Regions from separate parts of the Roseibium sp. FZY0029 genome, predicted to be linked through region 2. Evidence: riboswitches for the same ligand, from Rfam matches in the RefSeq annotation. Region 2 holds a riboswitch; each other region holds the start of a gene.

Region 1 (7,130 bases), on a different contig from region 2:
TTTTTCACCTCGGCTTTGCTGTGGACCATCGTAACCGTCGCTTTCTGGTACGGTTTCGCAGATGAGTTGAGCGGTCCGCTCGGCTTCGGTGTTTCCGAGACCGATCCTAAAGAGATCGTGGGGCCAGGGTTTTTCGTTTCGCCAGAATTCATCTGGTTCTACTGTTACTACTTCATCTGTACGGTTCTTTTCGGTGGCTTCTGGTGGGTGTTTGCCAGAAACCATCGCTGGCAGGTCTGGTCCGTCTGGGGATCGTCCGCGATCATCTTCTCGACCTATTATTCGGTGCAGGTGTCGGTCGCCATCAACAACTGGCGCAGGCCGTTCGGCGATACGCTTCAGAACGCGCTGCCAGGCGACAAGGGTGTCACGGCGCTGGACTTCTATTCGCTCATGATTGTGTTCGTGCAAATCGTGGCGTTTCAGGTGGTTCTTTATGTCTTTACCCGGTTTTTCGTGAGCCACTACGTCTTCAGATGGCGTACGGCGATGAACGATTACTATGTCGAAAAGTGGTCCAAGGTTCGCCATATCGAAGGTGCCTCGCAGCGTATCCAGGAAGATACGATGCGTTTTGCCGCGATCATGGAAGGGCTTGGCGTCGCGATGATCGACTCCGTCATGACGTTGATTGCCTTCCTGCCCGTGTTGCTGTCGCTGTCGAGTTACGTCTCCGAACTGCCGATCGTCGGTGCCATTCCGGCCCCGCTGTTCACCGCGGCGATCTTGTGGTCGCTGTTCGGGACGGGTCTGCTGGCGCTCGTCGGTATCAAGCTGCCGGGGCTGGAGTTTCATAACCAGCGCGTCGAGGCGGCCTATCGTAAGGAGCTGGTCTACGGAGAGGACTACGAGCACAGGGCGCAGCCGATCACGCTGGCGGAACTATTTGCCAACGTTCGCAAGAACTATTTCCGGCTCTATCGCCACTACCTCTACTTCAATCTGGCCAGAGGCATCTATCTCCAGGCGGATAACCTGTTCACCTATTTCATTCTCGTTCCCACGATTGTCTCCGGCGCGATCACCTACGGTATCCTGCAACAGATCCTGACCGCCTTCGGCCAGGTGTCGAATTCGTTCCAGTATCTGGTCAACTCCTGGACGACGATCATCGAGCTTCTGTCCATCTACAAACGTCTGAAGGGTTTTGAGGTCTCGATTGCCGAGCACGAGAGAATGTCGCCGGAAGAACTGGCGAGGATCGTGGCGGAAAAAGAATCCCGGCTTTGAGGCTGAAGTTCGGGCGCGGAACGCCCCACATGAAGAATTGCCGCCGGTCTTTTGAGCGTGCGGCAAATTTCCTGCAAGTGGGCTTGCCGTAAGCCTCGTTTGATCAAATACTGTAGGCCCTTCACCTCATTCCCGCCTACGCGCATCCTGTACGCGGGACAATTCTTGATCCACTGCACTCGAAGGGCCAGTCGCACTGGTTCTTCCCACGGTTTTTGGACCGGTACACCGTGGGATTTATCTTTGAAAAGCCGGGCCTGGAAGTTGTCATGGCGTTCTTGAGCCAGAAGTCCCGTTTCTCCGGACCTCCGGCGCCCACCGGGATGACCCGGCAGGCACCTCTTATCGGAATATCCCTGAAAGTTGCGTCCACCATGGTGTTTTTCGTCATGGCAACGGCGCTGAAGATCGCGGCCGAGACGGTGCCTATCGGCGAACTGGTGTTCGCACGCAATTTCTTCGGTCTGTTTCCGGTACTGATCATGGTGGCGATGCGCCGGGAGCTGGGGCTTGCCTTCAGAACGGCCAATCCGCTTGGGCATCTTACCCGGGCGTCCGTCGGGCTGACGGCAATGGTCTGTGGCTTCACCGCGCTCTCGCTGTTGCCTCTGCCGGATGCGACGGCCATCGGCTTTGCCTCGCCGCTTTTCGTGGTGGTGCTGGCGTTCTTTCTTCTTGGCGAAAAAGTGCGGGTCTACCGCTGGAGCGCAGTCTGTGTCGGCTTTGTCGGCATTCTGGTGGTGCTGTCGCCGCACCTTGGGGATGCGGAACTGGACAACGATTCGATGATCGGTGCGTTGATCGGCCTTACCGGTGCGGGCTTTGCGGCACTTGCCATGATCACCGTGCGCAAATTGTGCGAGACGGAGCGCACGTCGACCATCGTGACCTGGTTCGCCGGCATGTCTTCCATTTTGTCACTGCTCACCCTGCCGCTCGGGCTTTTGCTGCCCGGACAGGCCTGGATCGTGCCGGATCTGCCGACAGCCGGGTTGCTTCTGCTGATCGGTCTTGCCGGTGGTGTCGGCCAGATCCTGCTCACGCAGAGCTACCGTTACGCCGACGCCTCAACCATTGCCCCATTCGACTATGTCAACATGCTGTGGGCGATCATTGTCGGCTGGGTGGTGTTCAATGAAACACCGCTGCCTGCGGTGGTGGTCGGGGCGCTGATCGTGATTGCCGCGGGTATCTTCGTCATATACCGCGAACACAAGCTCGGTCTGGACCGCACCAAGGCCCGCCGGGCGTCTTCGCCTTCGCGTTCGTGAGGAGGGAGAGACAAGAGGGCAGGCGACGCTGCCTTTCCTGAGTCATTCCGGACAAATGAGGCGAAGCCGAGCGCTGATCCGGAATCCAGACTTATTTCGCGCCTTTGGCGCGGCATTACGCGAAGAGAAAAGAGTTCGCTCCGCTCACGCTGATGCGCTGGATTCCGGATCTGCGCGCAGCTTCACCGCGCTTGTCCTGAATGACGGCGAATACGGGTGGTTTCTTAATTCAGCCTTACTGCGGCTTGTACTCGAACCGCTCGACTGCGCTCTTGGTGCCGTCCTTGAAGATGAGCTGCACGTTGATCGACTGGGCCGAACCGGCGGGAAGTTCCAGGTAGGGTTTGTCTTTGAGCACGACGTTCGGGTTGTCGGGGTCGCAGGCGTCCAGCTGCCATTCCTGATCAATCGGGCCATCGTTCAGCCCGTAGAAGACATAGTCGATGCCGCATTTCCAGGATTCCAGGTGGGTGAAATAGATTAGCTCCTGGCCCTGCCAGTCGCGGAAGGACACCCAGTTGGCCTTGGTCAGATCCAGGATCTGCTTGATCTGCTCAGGCGGCATGCCTTGCGCGGATGCGGTGGTGCTGAGAGGCGCAAGAGCAAGGCTCAGGCAAAGCGCTGCGGATTTAATGAGTTTCATGGAAATTGTCCGGGTCTGGCCTTAGAAGGCCTTGAAGGTAATGATGGTCTTGGTGTCCTGAATACCGTCGATCGGGTGGACCTTCTCGTTCACGAAATGGCCGATGTCAGAACCATCCTCGACATAGAATTTCACCAGAAGATCGTAATCGCCGGAGGTGGAATAGACTTCGGATGCAATTTCCGCGTCGGCAATTGCATCGGCAACCTGATAGGTCTTGCCCAACTGGCATTTGATCATCACGAAAAACGGTACCATGGGATGCTCCGGGCAGTTGGTGTTTGAAGTGGGTGAGCGTGTCACCAGAACCGTTCACCGGACCGTTCGGTTTCGAAAAAAGGCCGGGCGACAGATTCACGAAAAGCAGACTAGGACATCGCCCATCTCCTTGCGCCAGTCAATTGCGGAGTAGCTGCCCTGCACAGGCCGGGTCTTGCAATCGCGCTGCCAGCTTGTTAGCAGTGCAAACATCTCATGGGGGTGCCCGGCCATCCAGGACCGGGCTGAGAGGCCGCCTGCCAACTCCTTGAACCTGATCCGGCTGATACCGGCGGAGGGATTTGAGATCATGATGCACGAACCATTTTCCACAACACGTCCTATCCGGAAGACCGGCAACGGGCTTTCTTTAAAAGGAGAGCCGTCATGAGCTTGTCCGTTGCCGCATCCACGCAGGCGCTCAGCGCCGAATTGGTCTTCTCCCTTCTGGAACGGGTCCGGCAGAAAGCACCGCGCGTTCACACCATCACCAATGCCGTTGCGCAGAGCTTCACCGCCAATGTGCTGCTGGCGCTCGGTGCCGTCCCCTCCATGACCATCGCGCGGGAGGAAGTTGCCGCCTTTGCTGGCGGCGCCGATGCACTTCTGGTGAACCTCGGCACGCTCGACGAGGAACGCCGCTTGGCCATTCCGCTTGCCATGGACGCTGCAAGGAAGGCCGGCCGGCCGATTTGTGTTGATCCGGTTTTCGTCAACCGGTCGCCCGTGCGCTGCGCCTATGCGCGTGAGCTTTTGGACCTGAAGCCGGATCTGGTGCGGCTCAATTCGGAAGAACTTGCCGCCCTCCTGCCGGAAAGGGCGGATGTCGATGCGTTGATCGAGGCCGGAACGGTGTTTGCCGTCACGGGGCCGGAAGACAGGATCGAAAGCCGCGGCGAGGATTTTCTGTTGCGCAACGGCGATCCGCTGATGTCCCGCGTGACGGCCACCGGCTGCGCCGGGGGGGCGGTTCTGGCTGCGTTCCTGAGCGTCGAAAACGACCGGGCGCTGGCAGCGGCCTGCGGGCTGTCCGTCTTCAACATTGCCGGTGAAATTGCCGCCGGCCGAGCAGGCGGGCCGGGTAGTCTGGTGCCGGAATTGCTCGACGCGCTTTATTCCCTGACCGACCGCGACATTGAAGCCCGTCTCAAAACCGGCTGACGCGCGCTAGTCGTCCATCTTCTCCAGGAGGCTCTCATGACCGCAATCGCGGTGACCATTGCAGGATCGGATTCCGGCGGCGGAGCCGGGATTCAGGCCGATCTCAAGACCTTTTCCGCCAATGGTGTCTATGGCGCCAGCGTCATTGCGGCGCTCACCGCGCAGAACACGCTGGGTGTCAGCGCCATTCACGATGTGCCGCCGGACTTCATACGGGCCCAGATGACGGCAGTTTTCACCGACCTTGCCGTCAAGGCAACCAAGATCGGTATGCTGTCGCGCGTCGATACGATTGAGGCGGTGGCGGAAGGGTTGCAGACGCTTGAGACGGGCAAAGTGGTGCTCGACCCGGTGATGGTGGCCGCGTCCGGGGATCCCCTGTTGGCGGACAGTGCCGTGGACACCTTGATCAGCCTGTTGCTGCCACTGGCCGACATCGTGACGCCGAACCTGCATGAAGCCGCACGCATGTTGCAGGGCGATGTGGCGGCTGACGAAACTCAGATGCACGAGCAGGCTGAGCGGCTGCTCGGCCTTGGAGCCAACGCGGTTCTGCTCAAGGGCGGGCACGGGGCCGGCGAGCAAAGTGCTGACCTTCTGCTCGACCGTGAAGGCAATGCGATCTGGCTCCGGTCCGACAGGGTCAAAACCGACAACACGCACGGCACCGGTTGCACGCTGTCATCGGCCGTTGCCGCTGGCCTCGCCAAGGGGCAGGACATGGAAGCGGCTGTACGGTCTGCCAAATCCTATATTCAGGCCGCAATCGCTGCCGCCGATGAATTGCACATCGGCAGTGGTCACGGCCCTGTTCATCATTTCCACGCGTTCTGGAGCAAGTGAGATGACCCGTCAGCCAAAGACCGAAACTGGACGGATGAGCCGACGCCAACTTCTGGGGGCTTCCGCAGCCGCCGGAGCCAGTGCATTGGCCACCCCAGCGCTGGCGCAGGAGCAGGCGACGCTGGAATGGAAGATGGTGACATCCTGGCCGAAGAACCTGCCGGGGCCCGGGATGACCGCACAGCGTATTGCGGACAGGATCGAGCTGATGTCCGGCGGCCGACTGCGCGTCCGGCTTTTTGCCGCCGGTGAATTGGTGCCGGCTCTGGGCGTGTTCGAGGCAGTTTCCGCGGGCACGGCGCAGATGGCGCATACGGCCTCGTTTTTCTGGCAGGGCAAGATCCCGGCCTCGGTCTATTTCACCGCGATCCCTTTCGGCCTGCTGCCGCATGAACACATCACCTGGATTGAGCAGGGGGGCGGCCAGGCGCTTTGGGACGAGCTTTATGCCCCCTTCGGACTGCGCCCGGTCATGGCCGGCAACACCGGCGTCCAGATGGGGGGCTGGTTCAAGCGCGAGATCAACACGCTGGACGATCTCAAGGGGCTGAAGATCCGCATGCCGGGGCTTGGTGGCGAGGTGATGCGCAGGCTCGGGGCAACGCCTATCAGTCTGCCACCCGGCGAGCTGTTCCAGGCGCTGGACAGCGGGGTGCTGGATGCCACGGAATTCCTGGGGCCATGGTCGGACCGCGCGATGGGTTTCCAGAAAGCTGCCAAGTCCTACTACACGCCCGGGTTTCATGAGCCGAACGGTACCGGCGAAGCGATCTTCAACAAGGTCGCGCTGGAAGGTCTGCCGGAAGACCTTCGCGCGATCATTCTGGAAGCCTGCAAAGCCGAAAACGGCCGGTCGCTTGCCGAAAGCGATTGGGAAAATGCGGGCGCGCTGCAGCTGTTGCAGGAGGAAGACGGCGTCGTTGTCCGTCCCTATCCGGATGATGTGCTGGAGGCGCTGCGAGTGACCTCCGCCGAGGTGCTGGCGGAATTCGCGAGCAAGGATGCGCTCAGCCAGAGGATCTACGACAGTCACCTGGCTGCCCGGGCCCGTCTGGCTCCCTGGAGCGACGTTGCCATGCGCAAGTTCATGGAAGCCCGGGACGGTTAGACCTGCCGCCGGCTGCGGATTGCATCATGGCAACGTCCGCAGACGGTCTCTTTGCGAAACCTTGCAACCGACCGGTTCGGGGTTTGAATCCGCTGGGCTGGTAATGGACCGTTTCCAAGCGAAACGAAGGCGCCATCCGCCGGGAAACTTCCTGACAAAATGAGTTTTTAAGGCCGGAAACCGCGAGCATGCATACGGCCCGTCCGGTTTCCGCATGGAAAGCTGATTGGTGTTTTTACCAAGGAATACCAAGGGATTTGTCCTACAAGCCATCCACATTCCGTTGCGAGATCTGTGGCAAAGCCGCAACGATTCAATGCTAAATTACGTTATCGGAAACTGACATTCTGACTGCCTGTTTTTTGGGCAAATGTTTGAAAGTGTGTCGGTTCGATAACGAACACACTTTGAACTTGTCTGTTTTGAAGAGTTTCGAAGCTCCCGATAGCATTTGCGACAAAAAATGGCGCGTATTTCGCATTGCAGCATGAAAAATTGCCCGCCGGACTGACGTAATTATTCGGTTGAAACGATCCGCGTTCTCCTAAAATCCTGTCTCAGTTAGTCATGAAACATCCGGGGGCCAGGGGATGGGAGGAAACTTAATGCCGTGGGT
Region 2 (7,130 bases):
CTGGGCCCGTTTATCTCAGCCAGATCGGTTCTGTTGCAGCGGTAATCGGCCTTGGTCTCGGATATCTGGCCTTTGGTGAAGTGCCTAACCTTCCGAAACTGGCGGCTGTTGCTGCTGTCGGGGCAGGGATTGTGCTCGTCAGCAAAGGGCGCGCCAGCGGTCTCAAAAAGACGAGTTGAACATGCCGCGGATTGAAGACCGGTCCGGCAGCGCACAGCCGGACCGGTTTCAAACGTTTGCGGGAAGCTTAAACGGCCCTGGAATGAGGCCCATGCCTGAGCCGCGGTTCACGGGGGAGAGGAGAAACGCAATGGATCGAGCCAGCTCCCATGAAAGGCATTACCCCCAGAGCCAGGCCGCTCCGCGCACGCCGGAACTGTCGCCATGCATGGCCTTGCGGATCGGCGTTTCGTAAGTGTCCGAGAAGATGTATGGCTCCATTGCCGCAGGAAGGTCTGCATAAAGCTCATCGATATTCGACATGCCGCCGCCCAGAACGAACACATCCGGGTCGAGAAGATTGGCAGACATGGCAAGCGCACGGGCAAGGCGGCTGACGTAGGCCTCATAGACGGCGGTTGCCACCGTATCACCAGAGCGTTTCAGCGCCATGATCTCGTGGCCCTTCAGCAGTGTTCCGGTCCTGTCCTTGTAATCAAGCTGAAAGCCGGTTCCTGAGCACCAGCGGTCGATGGCGCCCTTGTGACCGATCCAGCTATCCGGACCTGGGTATTCTTCCGGCTTCAGCCACGGAACGGTGATGGCACCCCATTCACCGCCAATGCCGTTGGCGCCGAGGTGAGCCTTAGCGTCGATGGCGATGCCCGATCCGCTACCCGTGCCGATGATGATGGCGTGTACGATGTGAGCTCCGGCGCCAGCACCGTCGGTCGCTTCCGACACCGCCAGGCAATTGGCGTCGTTCTGGATGCGGACCGGACGGCCGAGCACCCTTTGCAGATCCTTGTCCAGGGGCTTCCCGTTCATCCAGGTGGAATTTGCGTTCTTGACGAGGCCCGTCTTGGGCGACAGCGACCCTGGAATACCGAGACCGAGCGTTCCCGTCTGGCCGGTTGCCTGCTCGGCACATTCGACCAGAAAACGGACAGCCTCCAGACACCCTTCATAGTCGTCTCTGGGAGTGTCGACCCGTTGCCGAAACAATTCCTCGCCCTCGTTGGAAAGAGCGATGATTTCGATCTTGGTGCCACCCCAGTCAATTCCCAGCCGCATTTTCACTCCATCCGTCTTGGCAGTTCGAAGGCAGCCGTCTGGCCGTCTTCAAGTTCGCTTGTCTGTTTCCCGTAGGTTTTGAACTTTTTCAAGATTGCGCTCATTTCTTCGGCGTTCAGGATCACCGGGTCGCCGAGTGTCAGAGCCGACAGATACTGATCCGCCAGATCTTCAACACCTTCCGCCACCGAAAGAGCCTTTTGCAATGTTGCGCCTCCGGCGATCTGTCCATGGTTCGCAAGCAGGCAGGCGTTCCTGTCTCCCAGAGCAGCGATCATCGCTTCGGAAAGGGCTTTCGTGCCGAAGGTTGCATAATGCGCACAGTCGATGCGGTCACCGCCGGCAAGCGCGACCATGTAATGGAACGCGGGAATGCCACGCCGGTGGCACGAGAGGGCGGTTGCGCGCGGGCTGTGACAATGGACCACCGCGCCGCAGTCAGGTTTTGCCAGATAGAAGTCGAGATGCATACGCCACTCGGAAGACGGCAGCGTTTCACCGCGGTAGCAGCCATCCCAGTCCAGCGGAACGATCATGTCTTCGGTCAGATTTTCATAAGGAGTACCCGACGGCGTCACCAAAAAACCGGATTCGGTGCGTGCACTGACATTTCCAGAAGTGCCTTTCGTCAGTCCGAGACGCGGCAAGGCGCGGGCAGTCTCTATGATCGCGCGGCGCAGCTCGGACGTATCGTCTGGAAAGGTGGGCATTCGGGGCCTCTTTGGGTCTGGTTCGGCCGCAAGCCTATCGTTTAAAAGCGCGGCCGTGAAAGCGGCGCTTAGATGACAGGTATCCGGTTGCCTTTTCAAGGTATTGGTTTGATATATCCCGAGCCTTCGACCAGACGGTGAAGGATCGCGGTGTTAAGGGACTGCATGGCGGGTTTTGCAGACAAGCTCAGGCATTTGTTTGGATCGGCTGCAATGTCGGCAGACCGGACGGGTCGGGGCGAGCAATCCAGACCAAGACCCGGACCGCTTTCCAAAGGACCACGCTGGGCTGAGCCGGACGGAGAAACGCTGTCTGACGGAGGCAAGCCCAACAGGCCCGGTCTGCCGCCACGCGTTGCCAGGTCCAGGAGCCGTGCTCAGGTGACGCCCTATTACATCTGGGGAACGCTGGCACTTCTGGCAGCAGGTTTTGCCGTTGGAGGTCTGTTCCTGCACCTTGTTCAACAGCAGGGGGAAGACAGCGTCGTCACATCACCCCTGATGCCGGACCCGCTATCGTCCTTGCAGCCTCCGGCGAGGAACGTGCTGCTGGCCCCGGAGCCGGAACTTGCAGCCGAACTGAAGCGCAGCTTTCTGGGGCGGCCAGATCAACTGTGTGACGAGTTGCGCTCGCTGGGCCTCGGAAATCCGGGTTGGCGCCGGGCTCCCTTCAGTGCGGACCGCTGGCAATGCGCATCAGACCTGGTGCCCTTGACCACGCCGAGCGTCGACTATGGCTCGACAACTCTCTTCTTCCTGCTGCGCGGCCCCTCGGACAACCGCATCGACTATCTGCGGCTTAAACTGGTGGTGGAGGATCCGCGCCAGATGCAGATAGGGCTCGATGCGGTCTGGCTGGTGATCGACGCCCTGGCCCTGCGTTACGGCTGGACGGTGCCGGAAGTCTTTCGAGAGGCGGTTTCCGGCTTCAGGCAACTGGAAACGAACCACAGGGGTGTTCGCATGTCGGTTGCGCCGGAAGATCCCAAGCTGACAGGGGATCCGCTGGCAAGCCAGCGGCTCAATATCATTCTCGACTTTGGCGAGCCGGACCTGATCCGGCCCGCCGACCGGTTTGAAAAAGCGCCGCCTCTTGAGAGCGGCTGGAGCGTCAAGGCCCCGAACGCTCCGGCAGGGGAATGAATTCCTCCGCGTCGCCGGGAACCGTATCGAACCGTCCCAGCCGCCAGTCTTCCTTGGCCTGCTCAATGCGTTCCTTTGATGAAGACACGAAGTTCCACCAGATATAACGCCGGCCATCCATCGGTTCCCCGCCAAGCACCACAAAACGGGCGGGCAGGGGCGAGGTGTTTTCAATCACCAGATGATCGCCCGGCTTGAACACCAACAGCTGGGCCGGATCAAAACTCTGGCCCGCGATGGTGATCTGGCCAGAGACAGTGTAAAGGCCACGTTCTTCCCAACCGGCATCCAGCGGGATCCTGGCTCCCGGTTCCAGCGTGATATCTGCATAGAACATGTCGGAGGCTGTCTTCACCGGTGCCTTGTGGCCATAGAGCTCCCCAGCGATGAGCTTGACCGAAGCGCCCTTGTCGGAAAACTCGGGCTGTTCCTCAGTGCCGTGATGCTGGAAGGTCGGGTCAGTCTCTTCCAGATGTTTGGGCAGGGCAACCCAGCTCTGCAGGCCGAAAAGGGGGCGTTTTTCCTGCAATCGTTCCGGACGCTCACGTTCTGAATGCACGATGCCCTTGCCCGCGCTCATCCAGTTCAGGGCACCGGGCGCAATCGCGATCTCCGTTCCGAGGCTGTCACGATGGTACATCTCGCCTTCAAAGAGATAGGTCACTGTCGCCAGACCGATATGGGGATGAGGGCGCACGTCGATGCCGCCGCCAACCAGCAACTCTGCAGGTCCCATCTGGTCGAAGAAGATGAACGGACCAACCATCCGTCTCCTGGCGGAGGGCAGAGCGCGCCTCACCGAAAATCCGCCGAGATCGGACGTTCGCGGAACGATGATCGTTTCTATCGGGTCACAGCTTGCAGCATTTCCCGCCACGGGATCGGGGCAATTCAACCAGCTCATCTGCCTCTCCATCACAGAATAGTTCGTCTTGCAGGTTAGATAGGCACCGAGAAGCGGAAGTGTCCATTGAACAGTCTGTTTCGGGTTTTCATCCCCTGCACAATCTGTATAACGACCGGCCCTTCCTTACTTGCTTTTGTTTGGTGCGACATGAAACGCGTGATGATCGTAGGCGGCCCGGGCTCGGGAAAAAGCACGCTTGCCGTTGCCCTTGGCCGGAAAACCGGATTGCCCATCTACCATATGGACAAGATCCATTACCGCTCCGGTTGGAACGAACGGACGCGAGAAGAGAAAGACCGTCTGACGCATGAGGTCCATTTGAAGGATGCGTGGATCTTCGAGGGCGGTCATTCAAGCACCTATGCGGAGCGAGTTGAACGTGCCGACACTTTCATCTGGCTCGATGTCCCGGTTATGCGCCGCATATTTCGAGTGCTGAAACGGTCGGTGAAATACAATGGGCAAAGCCGTCCTGATCTGGCGGAAGGCTGCCCGGAGCAGTTCAACTGGCAGACGGTTGATTTCCTGAAGTTCATATGGCGAACCAGACACTCGGCCAGAGCCAAGTTGGAGCGCATCTACAGTGATCCTCCGAAGCATCTGACAGTCTATCGCCTCCGGTCTCTTGCCGAGGTCAATGAGTTTCTGGCGGACTGTCGGGAGCGAGACTGAAGATCTATCCGGTCTCTTGACAGTTGCACCTAACGAGCGGCACAAAAGGGGCTCACCCGGGGTGCCTCTAGAAGAGGCTGAGATACTGCTGGCGCGACTGCGCAGTGCAGGGACCCGACGAACCTGATCCAGGTCATGCTGGCGAAGGGAAGGTGTTCTCGGCCAACTGCGGTTGCCACGGCAATGCGACCACCCCGGCCACCTTTCCAAGCTGACTGTCCGAAATGCGGGGCCTGTTCCGGTCCTTGCGGAGATTCGTTGAATGCAGGCGGTCTACCAGACATTCCGAGATGGCGAACGACTGACGTCCTCCCTGGCAGGAGAGGCGGGATGAAGGTCGGTATCAAAGGGGCCGGAGTTGCCGGTCTGGCTCTGGCACAAGAGCTTGTCTCGCGTGGTGTGCGGGTGGAGTTGCTGGAAAAACACAAGGATCTTACCGCCAGTGCCTCCTGGCTTGCTGGCGGTATGCTGGCGCCTTGGTGCGAGCGGGAAAGTGCCGAAGAGGATGTTCTGCGGCTCGGGCAAGCCTCCATTGGCTGGTGGAGCAAGGTTCTGCCGGGGCACGTCCGGCACAATGGCACGCTGGTTGTTGCCGCGCCGCGCGATGCTGGTGAACTCAACCGGTTTGCCTCTCGGACCAGCGGCTTTACATGGCTCGACAGTGAAGCGCTGGGCGCACTCGAGCCGGACCTTGCGGGCCGATTTGCAAAGGGACTTCATTTTGCCGGAGAAGCCCATCTCGATCCGCGGCAAGCTCTCACGGCGTTGCTGGCAAAAGTGTCTGAGAGCGGTGCAGAGGCCAGTTTCGAGACCGAGCACTTTGCTTCGGCGCCCGATCTTGTCGCCGATTGTACCGGCATGGCTGCGCCCGATCCGCACCTGCGGCCCGTTCGCGGTGAAATGCTGCTGCTCCACGCGCCGGATGTCTCACTTTCGCGGCCTGTGCGTTTTCTGCACCCGCGCATCCCGGTCTATGTCGTGCCGCGTGACATCGGGGTCTTCATGGTCGGGGCGACCATGATTGAAACCGGCGACCGGGAGGCGGTCAGTGTTCGGTCGACCATGGAACTCCTCAATGCCGCCTACAGCCTGCATCCTGGCTTTGCGGAGGCAAAGATCATCGAAACCGGGGCGGGCCTGCGCCCGGCCTATCCCGACAATCTCCCTCGCGTCACGCTTTCCGGCAACACGTTGTCACTGAACGGATTTTACCGGCACGGCTTCCTGCTTGCCCCGCATTTTGCCATCGAGGCAGCAGACAGGATCGTGCAACATCTTCAGGAGAAGTCCCTTGAAGCTAACCATTAACGGCGAACCTCAGGAAGTTGCCAGCGCGACGCTGGCTGCCCTTCTGCATGAACTGGCCTATGACCATGAGTTCCTGGCCACGGCGCGCAACGGCGAACTCGTGTGTGCGGAAGAACGGAGCGCTTGTGTCCTTGAGGCGGGCGACCGGATCGAGATCCTGTCACCAATGCAGGGAGGCTGACGATCATGTTTGAAGTTTATGGGGAAACGTTCGCATCGCGTTTTCTGCTCGGAACGGCGCAATATCCTTCACCGCAAATCCTGGCGGATGCGGTAAGGGCATCGGGTGCAGAAATTCTGACCGTGTCTCTCCGGCGAGAAACGGCCGGAAATGGCACAGGTGGGCGGTTCTGGGACCGAATCCGGGAATTGAACGTCAAGGTGCTGCCCAACACCGCCGGGTGTCACTCGGTGAAGGAAGCGGTTACCACCGCAAGGATGGCGCGGGACCTTTTTGGAACCGACTGGATCAAGCTGGAAGTGATCGGCCATCACGACAGCCTGCAGCCGGATGTCTTTGGCCTTGTGGAGGCGTCACGCATCCTGAGCGATGACGGCTTCGAGGTGTTTCCTTATACGACGGACGATATTGTGGTCGGTGAACGGCTGCTTGAGGCAGGCTGCCAGGTGTTGATGCCCTGGTGCGCGCCGATCGGTTCAGCGAAAGGGCCGGTCAATCCGGATGCCCTTCGTTCTTACCGCAGTCATTTCAGTGGCGTTCCTCTTGTCGTGGATGCCGGTCTTGGCCGGCCGTCTCACGCGGCCACTGTACTTGAACTCGGCTTTGATGCGGTGCTGCTGAACACGGCCGTAGCGAAGGCCGGTGATCCTGTCGCCATGGCAAGGTCATTTGCGATGGCAATCGAGGCCGGTCGACTGGCCTACGAAGCCCAACCCCTGGAACCTCGTGACATGGCGGTTCCTTCTACTCCGGTACTCGGAATGGCGGTTTTTGAATGAAACTCGATCCCTTTTATCCCATCGTTGACAGTTCCGACTGGATCGAACGGCTGGTGCCGCTTGGCATCAAACTGGTTCAGCTACGCATCAAGGACGTGAGCGATGATATCCTGCGCAAGGAAATCGCGGCTTCCAGGAGCGTTTGCGTGAAACATGGCTGCCAACTTGTCGTCAACGACTATTGGCAGCTTGCAATC
Region 3 (7,130 bases), on a different contig from region 2:
CTTCCAGTATCCGGCCGGCTGGCTGTCCGACCGACTGGATCGGCGTATCGTGCTCGGGGTCTTCACGGTTGGCGCCGGGCTGGCCTGTCTTTTCATTTCCGGATCGTCGACCCGTCTGGAGCTTTTCGCCGGTGTCTTTCTGTTTGGCGGATTTGCCCTGCCGCTTTATTCCCTGTGTGCGGCCCATGCCAATGACAACGCAGAGTCTGGGCAGTTTATCGACGTGGTGGCGGGACTTACGCTAGCCTATGGCGTGGGCGCGATGGTCGGGCCGTTCATCGCGTCTCTGGTGATGGAGCAATTCGGCGCCTCGGCCTTTTTCCTCTATACCGCCACATTGCACCTGTCGCTGGTCGTGTTCGTCTTCGCGCGTATCATGAGCCGGGATGCTGTCCCGGCAAACAGGCGCCATCGCTTCGTCTGGCTGCTGCGCACGTCGCCGATGATCTTCAGGCTTGCCCGTCACGACAAACGGGAAGCAGGCGAGCCGCCGGCAAAATAAACTGCCGTCGCGACATTGCCGCAAATGCGATCTAATCCGGGAAATGTCCGATATGGGTGCGATGTGAGCGGTCAATTGTCACAAGGGTGAGCAGGCCGTTCAGGAGAGCTGGCAAAAAAACTTGCTTTTGGCTCGCAATCTCCGTGCGGAGACTCGCATGAGCAGGGAAACCTGTCTATAGTCCGCGCCGTTTGCCCCGGTCCGGTTGCCGGGGCTTGTCGTGTTGGCATCCCGGACATGTTTCGGAGAGTGCGGAAGCTGCTTCAGGAGAGCAAAGTCTAGATGGCGAATGTGGTTGTTGTCGGTTCGCAATGGGGTGACGAAGGCAAAGGCAAGATTGTCGACTGGTTGTCGGAACAGGCCGATGTCATCGTAAGGTTCCAGGGCGGGCACAATGCCGGTCATACCCTTGTCATCGATGGTGTCAGCTACAAGCTGTCTCTCCTGCCGTCCGGGGTTGCACGTGAAGGGAAGCTTTCGGTGATCGGTAACGGCGTCGTGCTGGATCCGCACGCCCTTGCTGAGGAAGTCGAGCGCCTAAGCAATCAGGGTGTCGTCGTGACACCCGAATCTCTGCGCGTTGCCGAAAACGTGACGCTGATTCTGTCGCTCCACCGCGAACTCGATGCCCTGCGCGAGAATTCCAACACCGGTACGCGCATCGGCACCACCAAGCGCGGTATCGGCCCGGCCTATGAAGACAAGGTTGGCCGCCGCGCCATCCGCCTGATGGACCTGAAGAACCTTGCGACCCTTCCTGCCAAGATCGACCGCTTGCTGACGCACCACAATGCGCTGCGCCGGGGTCTTGGTCAGGACGAGATTTCCGCTCAGGCGATCTACGACGAACTTGCGAGCATCGCCGACAAGGTGCTGCCTTACATGGATAAGGTCTGGTATCTGCTGGACGAGCAGCGCCGCCAGGGCAAGCGGATCCTGTTCGAGGGCGCTCAGGGTGCGCTTCTGGATATCGACCACGGCACCTATCCATTCGTGACCTCGTCCAACACCGTCGCCGGCCAGGCCGCGGCAGGCAGCGGCCTCGGCCCGAATTCGATCAATTACGTGCTCGGCATCACCAAGGCCTACACCACCCGTGTGGGCGAAGGTCCGTTCCCGACCGAACTTAAGGATGAGGTCGGCGAGTTCCTGGGCACGCGCGGTCATGAATTCGGTACCGTGACCGGCCGCCGCCGCCGCTGCGGCTGGTTTGATGCGGTTCTGGTGCGCCAGACCGTGTGCACATCCGGTATCACCGGGATCGCGCTGACCAAGCTGGACGTGCTGGACGGCCTCGACGAAATCAAGATCTGTATCGGCTATGAGCTGGATGGCGAGCGGATCGACTATCTGCCGGCCTCGCAGGGGGCGCAGGAGCGGGTGAAGCCGATTTACGAAAGCCTGCCGGGCTGGAAAGAATCGACCGAAGGGGCCCGGACGTGGGCCGAGCTGCCGGCTCAGGCGATCAAATATGTGCGTCATGTCGAAGAACTGATCGGTGCTCCGGTGGCTCTTCTGTCGACAAGTCCGGAACGGGACGACACAATTCTTGTGCAGAATCCCTTCCAGGATTGAGATATGTGACGTTAAAAGCACATTATTAAGGACTTAGGTTGCGTGCTGCGAATCACTGCATGCAACCGCCCTTCGTTTTCGGCGTTCCATGTGTGTGCCGAAGAGACAAATCTGTGTTAGGAAAAAGGGTACTGCGAGGGTTTCTGTCGCGGCGAGATATTGAAGAAATAGCACCTGTTTTCGAAAAACTTGCTATAAGCCTGAGAATGATACGAAATCTCGGGCCCGCACAACAGATCCTTGCAGTCGGCCGGTAGGCAGGAAGATGGCTGATTACTATTCGATTCTGAAGAAAACGATCGCGTCTTTACCTGAAAACAATGGTGCCGCACGCAGAAGCGTTTACAGCCGTGCGCGCAATGCCATCGTCAATCAGCTCAAAGCCTATGAACCGCCGTTAGCGCCGTCCGAAATCACGGCTGAGCAGTTGCGTCTTGAAGAAGCCATCCGCAAGGTGGAAGCTGAGGCCGCGCGCGAGAGCCTGGGCCTGAGCCCGACGGTTCCGAAGGTTGAGGCGCCAGCCCCCGCGCCGCAGGTTTCCGCGCCACCCGTGACGCCGCCGCAGGCTGAGCCGGTCGCGGAGGCGGCGCCGGATGTGCCTGCCCCGCAGGAGCCGGAAGCAGCTCCCACTCCAGCAGTGGAAACACCTGATCCTTCGCCGCTGAAAGAAACCCTGTCGCAGGCCGAAGCACTTGGCACGGCGGCCAGCCAGGCTGTCCACAACGCCAAGGAAGCTTCCGATCCGAGCGCGGCACCTGTGCGTCAGGAACCCTCGTTCGGTGGGCCGGCACAGGCAGAACCGGCGGATGACAGCCTGTTCGAACCGACGAACGGTGCCGCTGCATCCGTTTCCGTCGATCAGCCGTATCACGGCGATGAGGCACGCAAGCCCAAGGAAGAGCCGGCGCCGAAGAAAAACCGCGACAAACGGTCGAAGCCGAAGGCGTCGGATGCGCTGCGTGGGGATACGTCCGGCAGCCGCACCGTTCCTATTGCGATTGCCGCCGCATTGCTGGTGCTGGTCCTTCTGGGAGCAGGGGCCTATTTCCTGATGCCCGCAGGTGATCAGAGCGCCGATAATGGCAACGTACCTGCCACATCGTCTTCCCCAACAGTTTCGGACAGCGAACCTGTCACCAACACGGAGCCGCCGGTTTCGACTGCTGCCGGAGAAGGCGATGAACCGTCGAAGAACACCGACCGTTTGCTGAATGAAGGCGAAACGGATGTGGTTGCGCCTGATGCTCGTACGGTGACCACAACAACCATTACCGGGCAGGCCGATAGCTCTGAGGCCGATACCCCGGCAGACACTGCGCCCGAGCCTTCACAGCCTTCCATCGTGACGAGCACCGACAACGATCAGGCGCCTGCGATAACAGAAAACCCGGTCGCGGTGCCGGAAGACAACCTGTCGGCTATCTCGCCGGATGACAGTGCGCCTGCTCCGTCTGCTTCGGCGGCTGATTCTTCCGTGCAGCGCTCGATTCTTTATGAAGAGGGTGAAGAGTCCGGTGGCGCCGGCACTGCGGCACAAGGTGCCGTTGTCTGGAGCGTCGAGGAAGAAACCAATCTCGATGGCAAGGCTCTGGCGGTTCTGAGTGCATCGGTCGAAATCCCCGAGCGGGATGTGAAAGTCGACATTCGCATCAAGCCGAATGACGACACCTCCCTGCCAGCCAGCCATCTTGTCGAGATCAAATACGAGTTTCCGGAAAACTTCGCTCCGGGCGATGTCGTCAATGTTCCGGGTCTCGTCATGAAGCCGACTGAAGAGGCCCGCGGCGATGCGCTGATCGGCGCTTCGGTGAAGGTGTCTCCAGGCTTTTTCTGGATCGCCCTGTCCAGCCTGCCGAACGAGCAGCAACGCAATCTGGCCCTGCTGCGTGAACGCGGCTGGATCGACATTCCGATGCTGTATGAAAACGGCAAGCGCGGCATCCTGACCCTTGAGAAGGGAACGGCCGGTGCGGATGCTGTTGAAAAGGCAATTACCTCCTGGCAAGCCGGCTAAGCAATCGTCTCCTGCTTTGAGAATTGGAAGAAGCCGCTTCACAGCGGCTTCTGGCTTTTTTCCGTGGATGCCCGTTCCAACGTCATCCGCGCGGGGTGACCTGCGAGCTGGGATCTGGTTCTGAAAATCTCAATTTTTTCATAAGCTTATCTCTGCGTGCAAGGGCGATGATCTGGTGGTTCTGGTCTTGGGTGCACGTTGAGGTGTGTCCGGCTGGGCGAGGTAAGCCCTTGGAACCTGCCTAAAAACCGTTCCGCAGCCGCTTGCCTTTTTTCCTGACACAAGGCATGTTCCGACTTGGTCCGAGGGGTGTTCCGGTTACCGGAGCTGAGATGGCGTGATGCCGAACCCTTAGAACCTGATCCGGGTCATGCCGGCGAAGGGACGGAATCCTTAGCCTATTCCCGGATCTCCATTGTCATTTTCGGCTTGTCCGAAGACGGGAGATCCTATGCGTATCTGTCTGCGACCGCAGCCCTGGCTGCACATCCGACTGCCGGTATCGGCGCTTGAACCGGCCTGTCAGCCTGTGGTGACCAAGGTGGCCGGATGATGGTTTTCCTGAAAGCTGTCGGCCGGACGGTGTTCGGCCTGCTGCTGACCGTCGCGATCTGGGCGGCCATTGTCCATATCTTCGACACCCAGCACTACATTCTGCCGGGTCCGGACCGGGTGTTTGCAGCTTTCGCCAAACACGCCGGCTTTCTGCTGCATCATGCCGGTATCACCGCCTATGAGACGGTGCTCGGTTTTGTGCTTGGAGCTGCAGCCGGGGCGCTGCTTTCCATTCTCTTGTGGCTGTTTCCGGTTGCTGCAAGGCTGGCCATGCCCCCCATTCTGGTCACGCAGGCCCTGCCTGTCTTTGCCATCGCGCCGATCCTCGTGCTCTGGCTGGGGTTCGGGCTGGCGTCCAAGATCGTCGTTGTCATCCTGGTCATCTTCTTCACGGTCACGTCGACATTTTTCGACGGCCTGCAGCGGCTGGATCCGGGTCTGCACGACCTTGCCCGGCTTTATCGGCTGTCTCGTTTGAAGGAACTCTGGTTCTTCCGTCTGCCGTCGGGCTTGCCGGCATTTGCCTCCGGTTTGCGGGTTGCTGCTGTGTTCGCGCCCATGGGGGCGATCATCGGTGAGTGGGCCGGGGCGAAGGGCGGCCTTGCCTTCATAATGCTTCAAAGCAGCAACCGGATGCAGGCGGACATGATGTTCGCTGCCCTGATCCTTCTGGCAGCCATGGTGCTGATCATGCGTTTTGCCGTGAACCATCTCACCCGACTTCTTGTTCCCTGGCAGACGCTCAGCTAGCTGCCGCTCAACGGAGGACCTCATGAAAAAACAATTCCTGTCTCTTGTTCTCGCGGCCGGCTTGCTGGCGTCGGGCCCGGCGCAGGCCGGTGAAAAACTGACCTTGCTGCTCGACTGGTTCGTAAATCCGGATCACGCGCCGCTGGTTACCGCTCAGACAAAAGGCTTCTTCGAAGCGGAAGGTCTGGACGTTGAGATCATCGAGCCTGCAGATCCTGCAATGCCGCCGAAGCTGGTCGCTGCCGGGCAGGGCGATATTGCGGTCTCCTATCAACCGACGCTTCACGCGCAGATAGACGAGGAGCTGCCGCTGAAATGGATCGGGACACTGGTGGAAACGCCGCTCAATTCGCTCATCGTGCTCAAGGATGGTCCAATTCAGGAGCTGAAGGACCTGAAGGGCAAGAGCATCGGTTTTTCCGTGTCCGGGTTCGAGGATGCGATGCTGGGCCAGATGCTGCAATCGGCGGGATTGACCATTGATGACGTGGAACTGGTCAACGTCAATTTCGCGCTGTCGGGTTCTTTGCTTGCCGGCCAGGTGGATGCGGTGATCGGCGGCTATCGCAATTTCGAGCTGACCCAGCTCGAAATCGAAGGCAAACCGGGCAAGGCCTTCTTTCCGGAAGAAAACGGCGTGCCGATCTTTGATGAGCTGATCTATGTCGTGAACAAGGACGAGACCGACGATCCGCGCTTCGCGAAGTTCCTCGCGGCTGTGGAAGCGGCCACGATCTATCTGAGCAATCATCCGGAAGAATCCTGGAATGCGTTCATAGAGGCATATCCGAACCTCAACGACGAGCTGAACAGACGGGCCTGGTTCGACACGCTGCCGCGCTTCGCCAAGCGCCCGGCGGCACTCGACGCAGGCCGCTATCAGCGTTTTGCCGAGTTCATGGCCGAAGCTGGCCTGATCAGCAAAGTCGTGCCGGTGGAAAGCTATACAGCCGAGATCCGCTAATCCAATCAGTTCACGTAAAAGAAAAGCGCCGGAGGTTGGCTCCGGCGCTTGTTTGTTTTCTAGGTTACCTGGCTCAGGCGGCAGGCTGGTCCATGGTGCGGGCGCTGTTGCGCACGGCCTTCTGAACCTTCTCGAAGGCGCGGACCTCGATCTGGCGAACGCGTTCACGGCTGACACCAAATTCACCGGAAAGGTCTTCCAGCGTCATCGGATCTTCCGACAGGCGGCGCGCTTCGAAGATGCGCCGCTCGCGTTCGTTGAGCACGTCCATGGCGTCGTTCAGCATCTTGCGACGCATGTCCAGCTCTTCCTGGTTGGCAAGCAGGGTTTCCTGGCTCTCGCTTTCATCAACAAGCCAGTCCTGCCACTCGCCCGCGTCTGCTTCCGCGCGCACAGGCGCGTTCAGGCTGGCATCACCACCCAGACGGCGGTTCATGGATACCACTTCCTCCTCGGACACTCCGAGTTTGGTAGCGATTTCCGATACCTGGTGCGGCTTCAGATCGCCTTCGTCCAGCGCCTGGATCTTGCCCTTGAGGCGACGCAGGTTGAAGAACAGGCGTTTCTGGTTGGCCGTGGTCCCCATTTTAACGAGAGACCATGAGCGCAGGATGTATTCCTGAATAGCTGCCTTGATCCACCACATGGCATAGGTCGCGAGCCGGAAACCCTTGTCCGGTTCAAAGCGCTTGACCGCTTGCATCAGGCCGACATTGCCTTCGGAGACGACTTCTCCGATCGGCAGGCCATAGCCGCGGTAACCCATGGCA

What was found. A riboswitch is a leader RNA that binds a small molecule or an ion and turns the genes downstream of it on or off. The one in region 2 is predicted to bind thiamine pyrophosphate.
Region 1: another riboswitch for thiamine pyrophosphate. It lies ahead of V1T76_RS07255 (hydroxyethylthiazole kinase); the one in region 2 lies ahead of thiO (glycine oxidase ThiO).
Region 3: another riboswitch for thiamine pyrophosphate. It lies ahead of V1T76_RS20345 (ABC transporter permease); the one in region 2 lies ahead of thiO (glycine oxidase ThiO).

Annotation. Positions count from the first base shown of each region.
Region 1 covers NZ_JAZDVZ010000002.1:587,252-594,381, reverse strand. The annotation lists gene sbmA (peptide antibiotic transporter SbmA) at 1-1,230, shown strand, start outside; gene V1T76_RS07270 (DMT family transporter) at 1,500-2,501, shown strand; gene V1T76_RS07265 (hypothetical protein) at 2,737-3,144, opposite strand; gene V1T76_RS07260 (Lrp/AsnC ligand binding domain-containing protein) at 3,166-3,402, opposite strand; TPP riboswitch at 3,611-3,721, shown strand; gene V1T76_RS07255 (hydroxyethylthiazole kinase) at 3,790-4,563, shown strand; gene thiD (bifunctional hydroxymethylpyrimidine kinase/phosphomethylpyrimidine kinase) at 4,600-5,406, shown strand; gene V1T76_RS07245 (TRAP transporter substrate-binding protein) at 5,408-6,514, shown strand.
Region 2 covers NZ_JAZDVZ010000003.1:267,517-274,646, reverse strand. The annotation lists gene V1T76_RS09665 (DMT family transporter) at 1-179, shown strand, start outside; gene V1T76_RS09660 (ROK family protein) at 340-1,233, opposite strand; gene V1T76_RS09655 (class II aldolase/adducin family protein) at 1,236-1,943, opposite strand; gene V1T76_RS09650 (DUF6030 family protein) at 2,325-3,086, shown strand; gene V1T76_RS09645 (pirin family protein) at 3,055-3,990, opposite strand; gene V1T76_RS09640 (DNA topology modulation protein FlaR) at 4,141-4,665, shown strand; TPP riboswitch at 4,713-4,833, shown strand; gene thiO (glycine oxidase ThiO) at 4,996-5,973, shown strand; gene thiS (sulfur carrier protein ThiS) at 5,957-6,154, shown strand; gene V1T76_RS09625 (thiazole synthase) at 6,160-6,933, shown strand; gene V1T76_RS09620 (thiamine phosphate synthase) at 6,930-7,130, shown strand, end outside.
Region 3 covers NZ_JAZDVZ010000007.1:161,106-168,235, reverse strand. The annotation lists gene V1T76_RS20360 (MFS transporter) at 1-502, shown strand, start outside; gene V1T76_RS20355 (adenylosuccinate synthase) at 785-2,077, shown strand; gene V1T76_RS20350 (hypothetical protein) at 2,343-4,091, shown strand; TPP riboswitch at 4,387-4,493, shown strand; gene V1T76_RS20345 (ABC transporter permease) at 4,641-5,396, shown strand; gene V1T76_RS20340 (ABC transporter substrate-binding protein) at 5,419-6,360, shown strand; gene rpoH (RNA polymerase sigma factor RpoH) at 6,434-7,130, opposite strand, start outside.